One region of the Pseudalkalibacillus berkeleyi genome, then DNA from elsewhere that is predicted to be linked to it. Evidence: a T-box and tRNA genes for the amino acid it is inferred to sense, from the RefSeq annotation. Region 1 holds a T-box; the other holds one or more tRNA genes.
What was found. The T-box of region 1 lies ahead of trpS (tryptophan--tRNA ligase). A T-box ahead of a tRNA ligase gene usually reads a tRNA of that ligase, here a tRNA-Trp.
Positions count from the first base shown of each region.

Region 1 (7,203 bases):
CTCAAGTCGTTGCTTAAATGGTACACCTTTAAGGTCGATTGTAAGACCAGGAAGGTTTTCTTCAAGCTGGCTCTTGAAATACTCTTGCATTTTCTTAGAAGTTTCAGTGTCTCCACCTAAGATTTCAAGCGTTACTTTATCTTTTCCAAGAGCTTCAAGACCTTTTTCCCAATGCTCTTTAGCTTTTGCAACATCATTCGTTAGCATGTCGCCATTAGCTGCGTTGAAGTCTTCACCTGTTTCAGGATGTGTAACGAAATCTTTTGGTACAGAGAAGTACGCTGGAATTGATCCGTTGTTAAGGATAACGTCAACAAGGTCCTTCTTGTTGATTGCCATGCTCAACGCTTTACGTACATCAACGTTTGCCAATGCTTCGTTACGAGTTTGGTTATACTTGAAGTAGAAGAGTACAGGCTCTCCGTAAGATTTGAAATCTTCGTGATCTTTATACTTGTTAACGAACTCGGAGGATAGACCAGCACGGTCAATCTTTCCAGTTTCATATAGGTTTACTGATGTTGCAGGGTCTTTAACAACTTTTACATTGATCGTTTCAAGCTTAACGTTTTCAGCATCCCAGTAGTCAGGGTTCTTCTTAAGTACCCATCCTTCTTCGTGCTTCCAATCAGTTAGTGTGAAAGGACCATTGTAGATCAACGTGTCATCTTCTAGTGCGTACTTGTCGCCTTGAGAAGTAACAAACTCTTCGTTCTGTGGTAAGTATGTCGCAAATGTAGTCAAGCTAAGGAAGTATGGAGTTGGACGCTCAAGCGTTACTTTCAACGTCTTCTCATCTACAGCTTCTACACCTAATTCTTCAGGTTTCATGTCGCCAGCAGTGATCGCTTCCGCGTTCTTAACTGGTCCCATGATGAATGAATATTGTGAAGCTACTTCTGGGTCCACTGCTTTTTGCCAAGAGAATACAAAATCTTGAGCAGTAACAGGTGTACCGTTTGACCATTTAGCATCACGTAACTTGAACGTGTAAACTGTTTGGTCTTCACTAACTTCGTGGCTTTCCGCGATACCTTCAGTAGGTTGGTTGTCTGGACCTAAGCGGTAAAGCCCTTCCATTGTTTCGTTCATAACTTGGAATGCTACAGCATCTGTACCTTGTACAGAATCCATCGTTGGAATTTCTGCAGTTTCAATGATGTTTAAAACTTGAGGTACATCTTCTTTTGGTTTGTCTTTGTCCCCGTCTCCGCCAGTGCTACTGTCGGAATCTTTGTCTCCGCCGCTACATGCAGCTAGGAACATGCTTAACACTAAAGTTAGTGTTAATAGTAATGACCATTTTGACTTTCTCATGCCTTAATGACCTCCCCTAAATATTGGTGAAATGTTGCGAACCTTGTCCCTTAAAAAATTGTCAGATTTTTGAGGAATTTCGTTCACAATTGTTATTATACAAGTTTTCGCACAATTTTGCTATGCGTTTTTTTCATATACTTTACAAAAAGCCCATGTTCATTACGGTTTCATGACGAAAAATAGGACTATTTACCTACTTTAATTATGCGCTATTTTGGGTAGGGAGTGCTTAAAAATAGAAAAAAACTGTATGACAATCACCTTATGCCGTTGATATATAGGCATTTTCTAATCTTTTGTATGTATAAAATATGCATTTGTCGCTTATTATCGAATCTTCAGATTAATTACATGTGTAAAGGGCGTGTAAACATATTGCTTGTTTCTATGTATATCGTGTAAAATCGACTTGAGGTGACATAATGAAACTTATCAAAAGATCTATCATCTTTATTCTGTTACTATTGTTAGTCGGAATAGGTGCTGGATACTTCTATTATGAAACAATTACATTTTTGACAGTGCTCAATTCTGTGTTCATTGTTTCTATGTTTTATATCATAATCGGTTCATTGATGTTCGTAACGCGTGGTGGTTTCTTTGATGCATTCACGCTAAGTGTGCGCCGATTTATGAAAAAAGGAACAAGGTACGGAGCGATTATGGATGATGTAGAGAACATTGACTTACCATCTGAAGTATTTGAGTATACGTACACTGAACCCTTATTGCTAACAGGTATCGTTGGATTTCTAACAACCGTATTGATTTCGTTCAATATTTAATATTGCATTTCAATTTCGAATTGGATATACTATCGATAATCTAAAATGAAGAATAGAAAGTGCGTAGATGAAGAGTAGTACACTTTTCCTCCCACTATAGAGAGTCTGTGGTTGGTGCAAACAGATGTGGGCAAAGGTGGAATGGACTTCTGAGCATTCGAACCGAACTTTGTAAGTAGGCTTCGACGTCATGTCTAGACGATATCAAGGACACTCTGTCAGTTTAACAACTCGCAGAGACATGAGTGATTCTTTTATAAAGAATAATTCTGGGTGGCAACGCGGTACAATCGTCCCAATAAGACGATTTGTAGCGCGTTTTTTATATTTTTGAAAGTTATATTTGAAGGAGTGAGTTGAAATGTCCGTAATTTTTTCAGGCGTTAAACCTACTGGCTTTCCTACATTAGGAAACTATTTAGGCGCATTAAAGCATTTTGTAACCTATCAAGAGGAGAACGATTGTTATTTCTGTGTCGTGAACCAGCACGCCATAACAGTACCTCAAGACAAACTAGAATTGAGAGATAACTCTAGAAAGCTTGCAGCATTATATCTAGCAATTGGAATTGACCCAGAGAAATCAACGTTATTTATTCAATCTGAAGTACCTGCACACGCGAAAATGGGATGGATCATGCAATGTATCTCCTACATGGGTGAGCTTGAACGAATGACGCAATTCAAAGATAAAGCCGATAATCGTGTTGGTGTATCAGCAGGATTATTAACGTATCCCCCATTAATGGCATCTGATATTCTCCTTTATGGAACGGATATTGTACCTGTTGGAGATGATCAGAAGCAACACTTAGAGCTGACTCGAAACCTTGCAGAAAGATTTAACAAGCAATATAACGATATCTTTACTGTACCTGATGTGCATATTCCTAAGATCGGTGCTCGAATAATGGATTTAGGTACACCTGATAAGAAAATGAGTAAGTCAGATGAGAATTCGGCTGGTTATATTTCAATGTTAGATGATGAAAAAACAATCATGAAGAAAATTAAGCGAGCCACTACAGATTCCGAAGCCATCGTAAAGTACGATAAAGAAAATAAGCCTGGAGTATCTAATTTAATGACAATCTATTCATTGTGCTCTGGAAAATCGATTAATGAAATTGAAGATATGTACGAAGGAAAAGGATATGGTGATTTTAAAGAAGGTGTCGCTCTTGCAGTCATCGAGAGTTTAAAACCGATCCAAGAACGTTATAATGCGCTTATCAACTCCGACGAACTAGATGATATTCTAGATCGGGGAGCAGAAAAAGCGAATCGTGTTGCAAACAAAATGCTTCAAAAAGCTGAACGAGCAATGGGACTTGAACGCAAAAGAAAGAAAAAATAGTTTATAAATTAAAGACCATCAACGGAATACCGCTGATGGTCTTTATTTATTATTGTTCATTTAAAGCTTCAATTACCTTCAAAGCTGTACTTTCACTAGACATTGGGTTTTGACCTGTAACTAGATTTCCATCTCTAACTGAGAAGTCAGTCCATTTATCTCCACGAACAAATTCTGCTCCTAGATCTCTTAATGACGTTTCAAGTAGGAATGGCATTTCTTTTACTAGTCCCATCTCTTCCTCTTCTTCATCCGTAAAACCATTGACCTTTTTACCTTTTACAATTGGAACTCCATTTTTGTCTGTAACCTTGACTAAACCAGAAGGACCATGGCAAACCGCTCCAATTACTTTATTCGCTTCATCCATGTTTTGAATAATTTTCTGTATATGAGTGTTCTCAGGGAAGTCGAACATCGTTCCATGTCCTCCTGGTAAAAACACCGCATCATAGTTCCCTTGTAAATCTTCATCGGATAGTGGCTTCGTATCTTTCAACTTTTCTCGAGCTTCATCGAACTCTGCTTTCGGTTCCTCAGGGATGCTATTTGGATCTAGCGGTACTTCGCCACCCTTTGGACTTCTAACGTGTATTTCATAACCTTGATTTTTGAAGAGATTGTAAGGAGTCGCATACTCTTCTAACCAAAGACCTGTGGATTGTTCCTCGTTTATTTTATCTGCATTTGTTACAATCATTAACACTTTCTTAGACAATGTAATACCTCCTTAGCTTATACGAAACTTCTTTTGTTTCGTTCCCGGCATATCTCGCAGTTAAACTTATTAGAACAAAAAAATAATAAGCCGACTCATTTTGGTCGACTTATTATTGTGCTAATTTACATGTGTCCCTTTTTCAAGCTCCCAAATTTTCTCGAAATAAGGTTGTCCTTTTATAAGACGCTCGCAAATTGATTGATGTTTCGATGTCCATCCATGACAGACTTCAATGTAAAGTGCTCTCCATGCTTCATCAAAACTCATCTGTTGAATTGTTGAATACTTCTCTGGAAACCATTCCGTGTACCAATACCTTGCCTCAGCTGTATTCGCTCCAGTATACATTTGATCAAGTGCCATGAACAAAAGCTGTTTCAGCTGTCTTTCCCTTCTCGTTAACCCATGCATACTATGTGGCTCAGGAGAAAGTATATGATACTCCTTCTTTTGTTGCTCAACAGTTTCAAATGAATACCGTTTAGGATCTAATTCCTCTGCCATTTCATATACGAGCTGTTCTTGACGTGGAATCATACGACTTTTTCGTATTGGAATTTTATAGCCCATCGTATCCACAATCATACATTTCCGGCCATCTGTCGCAATGAAACAATACTCAATCTGCTCTCGTTGATTATTTTTTCTGATATAACTCTTGTTTTTAACTTCCTCCAACAACTGGTTTGGAAGTTCACTCAAGTCATTTTCTATGTAATTGAGCAGAGTTGTTTCCATTTTAATGATCGGAACTTGGTCAAGAAGTTCAATAAAATCTTCTTTACGCCATTCATGAAATTCACACACATTATAGCCATTTTCTTCACCTTCGAACCAGTTTACCCAAACATCTCTTAAGTACAACATGTATACCCCTCACTTTGCAGGATTTACGGATTGTTAAAATCAGTATAGTCAGAGGTTCATGTTTTTATTCTACATTCAGGTACTTTTAAGTCGACAAATGTATTTTTTAGTCACTCATCCGAATCTTTACTAAATGATGGTAAATAAATACTCCCCCAAATGAGCGCTAAGCCTATTATAAAGATTGATAATTCTGGTCTAGTAGAAATAAAAATAATATAATTCACAAATCCATGACCAGTTGTAATTAAATTTAAAAAGGCAATTAAGCTGACACCACCTGATACAGCAAAACTAAATCCTATAATTAATATAAATAATCGAAAGATCAAAGCCCTCATCTCCTATACGAGTGCTTGTACATGAATACTTCACTATATGGAGAATGTAGAGAACTTATGCATGTTAACACTTTGAAATACCGACTTTCTTCTATATAAATGTATTCTAAAAGTTAATTTAAAAAAACTGACCTTAGGATTCATCCTAAGGTCAGTTCCATTATTGTAATTATTTCTTACTCGGAGAACTTTTTGAAAACAAGTGCAACATTATGACCACCGAAGCCAAGTGAGTTACTCATCACGACATTAACCTCGGCGTTACGCGCCTCATTAGGTACATAATCTAGGTCGCACTCAGGATCTGGTGTTTCATAATTAATTGTTGGTGGCATGATATTATCTTGAATAGCTTTAACAGATAACACGGCCTCTAATGCACCAGCTGCACCTAACAGATGACCGGTCATCGATTTAGTAGAACTAATACCGAGCTTAGGAGCATAATCTCCGAAAACAGTTTTTATCGCAGCTGTTTCATATTTATCGTTAAAGTCAGTACTCGTACCATGTGCATTCAAATAATCTACATCTTCAGGACGAAGCCCAGCATCATTCAACGCAATTTGCATTGCTCTAACGCCACCTTCTCCCCCTGGAGCTGGTTGTGTGATATGGTGAGCATCACCTGTTGCGCCATAACCGACAATTTCAGCATGAATTTTCGCTCCACGTTTTTGAGCAGATTCTAATGACTCAATGACTAGAATACCTGCGCCTTCACCCATCACAAAGCCATCTCGGTTTGCATCAAATGGTCGACTTGCTGATGACGGATCCGGGTTTGTAGATAATGCTTTTGAAGAGGAAAATCCAGCAAGCGCCATATTCGTGATTGGTGCTTCACTACCACCAGTCACCATTATATCCGCGTCGCCACGTTGGATGACTTTAAATGCATCACCAATCGAGTTTGCACCTGAAGCACAAGCGGTAACCGTACATGAGTTGATACCTTTCGCGCCTAACATGATGGACACTTGACCTGATGCCATATCAGGAATCATCATCGGTACAAAGAATGGACTCACTCTTCGTTGCCCTTTTTCCATGAACACTTGGAATTGTTGCTCGTATGTTTCCATACCACCGATTCCTGATCCAATCCACACGCCTACTCGATCAGCATTCTCTTCGGTTATTGTTAAATCTGCATCCTTAACAGCCATTAAGGATGCTGCAATTGCAAATTGCGTGAATCTGTCCATCTTTCTTGCATCTTTTTTATCCAAGTACTGTTCTGGATCGAATTCTCTCGCCTCACCAGCAACTTTGGCCGGAAATTGATCTTTATCTCTTCTTGTTAATTCACCAATACCTGATTTCCCGTTAACAATATTACTCCAAGTTGTTTCTGTATCGTTTCCTAGAGGAGATACTGTTCCGAGTCCTGTGATAACAACTCGCTTACTCATCTTAAATTCAGCTCCTTACAACTATTTTCCCCAACGTAACGCTACTGCACCCCAGGTTAAGCCACCGCCAAACCCTACAAGTACCAGTACATCTCCGTCTTTTATTTTACCTTCTTTAAGTGATTCGACTAATGCAATTGGTATAGATGATGATGATGTATTTCCAAACTTGCCCACTGTGGCTGCCATTTTTTCTTTCGGCAAGTCTAGCCTTTCTCTCGCTGCTTCCATAATCCGAATGTTTGCTTGATGCGGGATCAGGAAATCTACATCTTCTTTACTCAATCCTGCTTTTTCAACAACCTTCATAGATGATTCTGGCATTTGTCTCACCGCAAACTTAAAGACTTCTCGCCCATTCATATAGAGTAGGTCCCCATTTTGATACAGATGTTTC
Region 1 covers NZ_JAKIJS010000001.1:703,128-710,330, reverse strand. The annotation lists gene L2716_RS03790 (peptide ABC transporter substrate-binding protein) at 1-1,317, opposite strand, end outside; gene L2716_RS03785 (DUF3899 domain-containing protein) at 1,743-2,105, shown strand; T-box leader at 2,161-2,406, shown strand; gene trpS (tryptophan--tRNA ligase) at 2,467-3,462, shown strand; gene L2716_RS03775 (type 1 glutamine amidotransferase domain-containing protein) at 3,512-4,180, opposite strand; gene L2716_RS03770 (YjbA family protein) at 4,301-5,050, opposite strand; gene L2716_RS03765 (YuzI family membrane protein) at 5,161-5,382, opposite strand; gene fabF (beta-ketoacyl-ACP synthase II) at 5,568-6,806, opposite strand; gene L2716_RS03755 (beta-ketoacyl-ACP synthase III) at 6,828-7,203, opposite strand, start outside.

Region 2 (7,203 bases), 700 kb from region 1:
AAGCAAGTGAACGATCACCGGAGTGTACTTTCTTGTACATGAGGATGAGAGTGAACGCAGCTGACAAAGAAACTCGAAGGTTATCACAAATCGTAGTCTGGTGACGATAGCGAAGAGGTCACACCCGTTCCCATGCCGAACACGGAAGTTAAGCTCTTCAGCGTCAATGGTAATTGGGGGCTTCCCCCTGTGAGAGTAGAACGTCGCCGGGCAATTTTTTTCTTCGATCCACAGTAGCTCAGTGGTAGAGCTATCGGCTGTTAACCGATCGGTCGCAGGTTCGAGTCCTGCCTGTGGAGCCATGGAGAGCTGTCCGAGAGGTCGAAGGAGCACGATTGGAAATCGTGTGTGCGGTTTAAACCCGTACCGAGGGTTCGAATCCCTCGCTCTCCGCCATAACACAGCTTTACATAACTTATATCGGCCCCTTGGTCAAGTGGTTAAGACACCGCCCTTTCACGGCGGTAACACGGGTTCGAATCCCGTAGGGGTCACCATTTCATATCGGAGGATTAGCTCAGCTGGGAGAGCACCTGCCTTACAAGCAGGGGGTCGGCGGTTCGAACCCGTCATCCTCCACCATTTATACTTTATACCGTCGCGGGGTGGAGCAGTCTGGTAGCTCGTCGGGCTCATAACCCGAAGGTCATAGGTTCAAATCCTATCCCCGCAACCAAAATAATTCATTGAACAACGTCGAATCGACATTCTATCAATGAATATCTGGAGTACCCGTGAGGGTGCAACCAATTTAAAACTTACTACGTCGATCAAACATCGTAGCTAGTTTTAGACCGTAGTACCTTTAGGTGCAACCAATTTAAGTTCATTGTACTACGTCGAGATTACATCTTGCTCAATGAACATATGGAGTACCCGGAAGGGTGCAACCAAATTAACTTTCAAGATGGACCCGTGGTGTAGGGGTTAACATGCCTGCCTGTCACGCAGGAGATCGCCGGTTCAAATCCGGTCGGGTCCGCCATCTTGGCTCGATAGCTCAGTCGGTAGAGCAGAGGACTGAAAATCCTCGTGTCGGCGGTTCGATTCCGTCTCGAGCCACCATTTTTATGCTGGCCTAGCTCAATTGGTAGAGCAAGGAGCATATCCTCTAGGATTTAGCTGCGACTTGTCTCGACGCAGCAAGCATCATAGCAACACATGTAGAGGAAGAGACACAAATGGATATACTTCTTATAACAACGCTGGCCTAGCTCAATTGGTAGAGCAACTGACTTGTAATCAGTAGGTTGGGGGTTCAAGTCCTCTGGCCAGCACCATTGATCTTTTAGGAAGAGATTGGTTTTAAAACCTGAAATTAGGGCTTGAAACAAAACTAAATCTGTACTAAAATATTAATTGTCTCTTTGGAGGGGTAGCGAAGTGGCTAAACGCGGCGGACTGTAAATCCGCTCCCTCCGGGTTCGGCGGTTCGAATCCGTCCCCCTCCACCATTGAGATAGGGGTATAGTTTAACGGTAGAACAGAGGTCTCCAAAACCTCCAGTGTGGGTTCGATTCCTACTACCCCTGCCATTAAACATTAGAAGTAAGATTTTTATGGCGGTTGTGGCGAAGTGGTTAACGCACCGGATTGTGATTCCGGCATTCGTGGGTTCAATTCCCATCAGCCGCCCCATCTAAATATTGGGCTATAGCCAAGCGGTAAGGCAACGGATTTTGATTCCGTCATGCGTTGGTTCGAATCCAGCTAGCCCAGCCATTTAAGCGGAAGTAGTTCAGTGGTAGAACACCACCTTGCCAAGGTGGGGGTCGCGAGTTCGAATCTCGTCTTCCGCTCCATTTTTATAATTAGAACTGCCGAAAGTGGTACTCCAAATTTTAGTGCACGCATAAGATAGAGTACGGCGGCATAGCCAAGTGGTAAGGCACGGGTCTGCAAAACCCTTATCCCCCGGTTCGAATCCGGGTGCCGCCTCCATTTAAACTACCCAGCCGGGGTGGTGGAATTGGCAGACACACAGGACTTAAAATCCTGCGGTAAGTGATTACCGTGCCGGTTCAAGTCCGGCCCTCGGCACCATACATTTTCTTTTATAGTAGTACCAAAATGCCGGTGTGGCGGAATTGGCAGACGCGCACGACTCAAAATCGTGTTCCTCACGGAGTGTCGGTTCGACCCCGACCACCGGTACCATTACATAAGATATTTAGACATTCACTTTTGTGGATGTCTTTTTTGTTGTACATACATTCTTGTTTTTGTGTAATCCTAAACCTGCATTGTTGTTTGATAGAAATAATGGAGGGATCAAAGTTGGAGTTAGCAAAAGATCTACTCATCCTACTCGGAAGAGTCGTCACCATTCTTCCCTTACTCTTAGTGGTTGCTTTGTTCATGGGAAAAAGGTCCATAGGTGAGCTTCCTGTTTTTGATTTATTGATTTTGTTAACATTAGGGTCTGTTGTCGGTGCGGATATTGCAGAGCCTGACGTCGTACATATTCATACCATTGCAGCGATTATTTTGATAGGCCTCCTTCAGAAACTTGTTGCCATATGGAAGATTAAGAATCGGAAGTTCGGTAAGCTAGTTACGTTTGAACCTACAGTCGTCATTCAAGATGGATCGTTCATTATTGAAAACCTTAAAAATATGCAATATTCCATCGACAATATCCTTCTTATGTTACGAGAGAAGGATGTGTTTGATATCACACACGTGAAGCTAGGTATCATTGAAGCGAATGGACAATTGACAGTACTGAGAAAACCTGAGAAATCTCCAGTCACCATAGAGGATTTAAAACTCAATAAGCCCTATGTTGATCTAGCTTACCCGTTAATTGTTGAAGGTAAGTTGTATCATGACGTGTTAAATGCCGTTTCGGTCAATGAGAAGTGGTTAAGGTTAAAACTTGAAGACCTTGGAATTACAGATTATGATGATGTGTTTTTCGCGTCGGTTGATGAACAGAAGAATTTACACGTGTCATTGAAATCACTAAATGCAAAAAGTGCTCCGCCAATCTATCATTGATCAAACGTTTCGTTTCAAATATACAAGGGTATATCTAAAGTACAGATAACAAAGGAGGAAGAAACAAACATGATGTATTTATTAGCACTTTTACTTCCACCTCTTGCAGTTCTATTTTCTGGTAGTAAAACACAAACGTTGATTAATATAGTCTTGACGCTCATTGGTTGGCTGCCAGGTGTAATTCATGCGTTTTTCGTTATTCACCAGAAAGGTTCTGTTAGTAAAGGGAGCATAGCGTAATAAAAAAACCTCCATTTTGGAGGTTTTGAGTACATAATTTTTGAACGCTCGACTTATAATGATAGAAACTTGATTAACGCAGTGCTTCGTTTAAAGAAACGAAGTGTTGCGTTTTTATTTTTATACGTTAAGTATAAATTTTCAGATTAAGGCTCACATTGCGCCAAGGCTTGGTTTTGCCAAGTTTTCTTTACTTGATGATTTTATATTCTGATGAGCCTCCATGAACTTGAATAAACATCTTTCCAATCGCATGTAGCATTTCATTCGCCTCTTCATCAGGTAAGGATGGCTGAAAATAAACAACATGAAGCGCATGCTTCGTCTCTTCAGTAACCATCGAACGTTTAGAATCTACGATAGGACTGCCGAATGCACCTTTATCATCCTTTGTAAGGATCTTTCCGCTCATATCCAGCTCTCGGCCATTGATTCCTTCGTACGAGTCCTCTTGTGTGCCTATGTCCACTAGAACGTCTCCTGATAGCTTAGAGACGTCATATATTCCGAGTGGTATTTGATACTGCAATGAGAAAAAGTTGTTTGTATCCACCGCAGAATGGATTGAACCTAGTTGTGAGCCTTTATAGACACGGCGAAGCAAAGCTTCTGAAGATGGTCTGTATCTTGATGGATCTGTACCGACTTTCTTGAAAATTTGTCGCCACTCTTGGATGGGTTGGATTTCTGAAATGGGTTGGTCATCTGCATCGAGCATTAAGGATTCTTGAAATAACTGTAATCTTCCTGCTAACATTTTAGGTGGCTCGGCTACAGTGATATCATGATAATGAATGGTTCCAACCTTGAATTCAGGAACCATTTGTTTAAGTTTTTCTGAAATGGTGATGTTCATCCATGTCACCTCAATGATATGTATTTTTTCTTAGTGTACCATAATAGATTTTGCAACAGAAAAAGGAGTGCTTGTGTACATGAATAAGCTAAGAGATATTCTAAAGCGTATAGATGGTAAGGGATATAAAGCGTATAAAGACATTCGTGGACAGTACAGTTTCCATGACTTTTCACTACATTTAGATTATATACAGGGAGATCCCTTTGCTTCACCATCAAAAATCCGACTAGAAGTACCAAAATCAAGGACGATATTAAAGCAAGATTGGGAATCGACAGACACTCGTAAAATCAGAATAGAGGATACAGTTGCGAGAAGTGTTGCAAATGCAATCCGTCACATAGACGCACGGGCTGGAGGATCAGGTAAAAGTGGAGTGATTTCTATTGATCGACCGGCTCAGGAAGTACTCCAACGCACAGCTGTCCAGCTAACGGAAAAATCAGTGATTATTTGTCTTTCTGTTGGACTACCTGCTCAAGGGAGAAAAGTGCTAGGGAAGCAAGCAGAGAAGATGTTATTGACGATTATCCCTCAAATTTTACAAGACTCGATATTTTCGATGAAAGAAAAGACATTAGTAGAAGCAGTTGAATTGTGTGATCAGCAAGATGCGATTCGTGATTATATGAAAGAGAATAACCTTATTACTTTCATTGGGAATGGTTCTGTTCTTCCGAGGGAAAGTGGAATCAGTGACCGGCCACTCAAATCGCGTGATGTAGTCGCATTTGAAGCACCTCAGTCACTTACTATTTCAATTCCAGTCCCACATAGACAGGAACCTTTAAAAGGAATGGGCATTCAAAAAGGCATCACGTTAATTGTTGGTGGCGGTTATCACGGAAAGAGTACGGTTCTAGAGGCGGTTGAACGAGGCGTCTATAATCATATTAGTGGGGATGGAAGAGAATTCGTGCTAACCGATCCTCAAGCTATGAAAATACGTTCCGAAGATGGAAGAAAAATTACGAACGTGGACATATCACCGTTCATTCAGAACCTTCCATTTGGTAAGGCAACCAAAAACTTCACATCTGAAGATGCTAGTGGGAGTACATCTCAGGCAGCTACGATTATAGAGTCGCTTGAGGCTAGAGCGAGTACGTTGTTGATTGATGAAGATACAAGCGCAACGAACTTTATGATTCGTGATGAGCGAATGCAACAACTCGTTGCAAAGGAAAAAGAGCCGATTACGCCATTTATTGATAAAGTGAAGCAACTTCACGAAGAGCATGATGTGTCTACGGTTCTTGTGATGGGCGGTTCGGGAGATTATTTTGATGTGGCTGATACGGTGATTTTAATGGATCAATATCGTCCATGGGACGTGACATGTGAAGCAAAAGATATCGCTAGGAAATCCAAGACCCATAGAGAAAGGGAAGGCGGGAATTTATTTGGAACGATTCAGACAAGAAAACCGCAAGTAAGTAGCCTGGATAGCAGAAAAGGTAAGCGATCAAAAGTTGCTGCTAGAGGACTTCACACAATCCAGTATGGTACGACTGATCTCAAATTGGATTTTGTCGAACAATTAGTTGATGCGAGTCAGACGAGAGCTATAGCTGAAATCATTCATTTCATAGAGAAAAACAAATGGCTTGGATCCCTTTCAATCGATGAATTGCTTGATCGCGTCATATTGCAACTAAACGAGAAGGGCCTTGCTTCATTTACAGAATTTCCTAACCAGCATCCTGGTGACTTGGCGCGGCCCCGTATGTTAGAATTAGCTTCAGCATTGAACCGATTACGGACGTTAAAGATAGAACAGTAAAAAACACTGTATGTATTGATGGGATAACTTATTTATTGATTTTCATAGAAATTTGCGACACTCCTCGAAAATGAAATTCGCATTTTCTTCGTGCGTTGTATCGCTTCCAAAGCATTCCTTGTCCTGCGGATCGGCCACGGAAATGGAGTGAATTTAGAAGAAGTCAATAAGATCAATTAAAAGCTTTTTAAAGAAAGGGGGTCAAACGGTGACAGGTGCCCAGTTAAAAGAAAAAGTAGTTGCATATAGTAAATCAATTGGCATTGATAAAATTGGATTTACGACTGCCGACCCGTTCGTAGAGTTGAAAGAACGTTTACGCACACAACAAGAACTCGGTTTTCAATCAGGCTTTGAAGAGGCTGACATCGAAAAGCGAACGGAGCCGGAGTTATTATTGCCAAAAGCACGATCGATTATATCAATCGCGCTTGCTTACCCATCCAAAATGAAAGATGCGCCTAGAAGCACGAAGGAAGACCGTCGGGGAATTTTCTGTCGTGCATCATGGGGGAGAGACTATCATGATGTATTACGGGAACGCATGAACAAACTGCAACAATATATCCTTGAGCTGGATCCAGAAGCGAAGGTCGTTTCTATGGTGGATACAGGTGAACTATCTGATCGTGCAGTCGCAGAACGGGCAGGGATTGGCTGGAGCGGCAAAAATTGCGCAACCATAACACCTGAGTTTGGCTCCTACGTTTACTTAGGCGAATTGATTACAACAATCCCTTTTCCCCCTGATCAACCGATTTCAGATCAATGTGGGACTTGTAACAAGTGTGTGGATGCCTGTCCAACAGGAGCACTAGTTACAGGGGGGCAGTTAGACTCTAATAAATGTATTGCCTTTTTAACACAGACAAAAGGCTTTTTACCTGAACAATATAGAGAAAAGCTTGGAAATCGTCTATATGGCTGTGATACATGCCAACAAGTGTGTCCTGAAAACAAAGGGATGGATTTTCATCATCATGCTGAAATGGAGCCAGATCCTGAACTTGCAAAACCGAAACTCAAACCACTTCTAACCATTAGAAATCGCGAGTTTAAAGAAAAGTTCGGTCCTGTTTCAGGTTCTTGGAGAGGGAAAAAGCCTATCCAGAGAAACGCGATTATTGCTTTAGGAAACTTTAAAGACGAAACAGCTTTACCTGAATTAATCTATGTCTTAACGGAAGATCCACGTCCGGTCATTCGTGGGACAGCGGCTTGGGCACTCGGTAAAATAAAGGGTAGCCAAGCAGAAAATGCGCTTAAACAGGCGAAAGAGAGAGAAAAGGACAAAGATGTACTAGATGAAATAAATAGA
Region 2 covers NZ_JAKIJS010000001.1:297-7,499, forward strand. The annotation lists rRNA gene rrf (5S ribosomal RNA) at 97-212, shown strand; tRNA gene L2716_RS00015 (tRNA-Asn) at 228-302, shown strand; tRNA gene L2716_RS00020 (tRNA-Ser) at 304-396, shown strand; tRNA gene L2716_RS00025 (tRNA-Glu) at 423-497, shown strand; tRNA gene L2716_RS00030 (tRNA-Val) at 507-582, shown strand; tRNA gene L2716_RS00035 (tRNA-Met) at 600-676, shown strand; tRNA gene L2716_RS00040 (tRNA-Asp) at 910-985, shown strand; tRNA gene L2716_RS00045 (tRNA-Phe) at 990-1,065, shown strand; tRNA gene L2716_RS00050 (tRNA-Thr) at 1,205-1,280, shown strand; tRNA gene L2716_RS00055 (tRNA-Tyr) at 1,370-1,454, shown strand; tRNA gene L2716_RS00060 (tRNA-Trp) at 1,462-1,535, shown strand; tRNA gene L2716_RS00065 (tRNA-His) at 1,563-1,638, shown strand; tRNA gene L2716_RS00070 (tRNA-Gln) at 1,648-1,722, shown strand; tRNA gene L2716_RS00075 (tRNA-Gly) at 1,728-1,802, shown strand; tRNA gene L2716_RS00080 (tRNA-Cys) at 1,867-1,941, shown strand; tRNA gene L2716_RS00085 (tRNA-Leu) at 1,955-2,043, shown strand; tRNA gene L2716_RS00090 (tRNA-Leu) at 2,073-2,157, shown strand; gene L2716_RS00095 (DUF421 domain-containing protein) at 2,278-3,000, shown strand; gene L2716_RS00100 (YqaE/Pmp3 family membrane protein) at 3,070-3,243, shown strand; gene L2716_RS00105 (B3/B4 domain-containing protein) at 3,434-4,099, opposite strand; gene L2716_RS00110 (ABC-ATPase domain-containing protein) at 4,179-5,885, shown strand; gene queG (tRNA epoxyqueuosine(34) reductase QueG) at 6,094-7,203, shown strand, end outside.
Region 2: it has a tRNA-Trp gene. The T-box ahead of trpS (tryptophan--tRNA ligase) is inferred to sense a tRNA for this amino acid. The anticodon was not compared.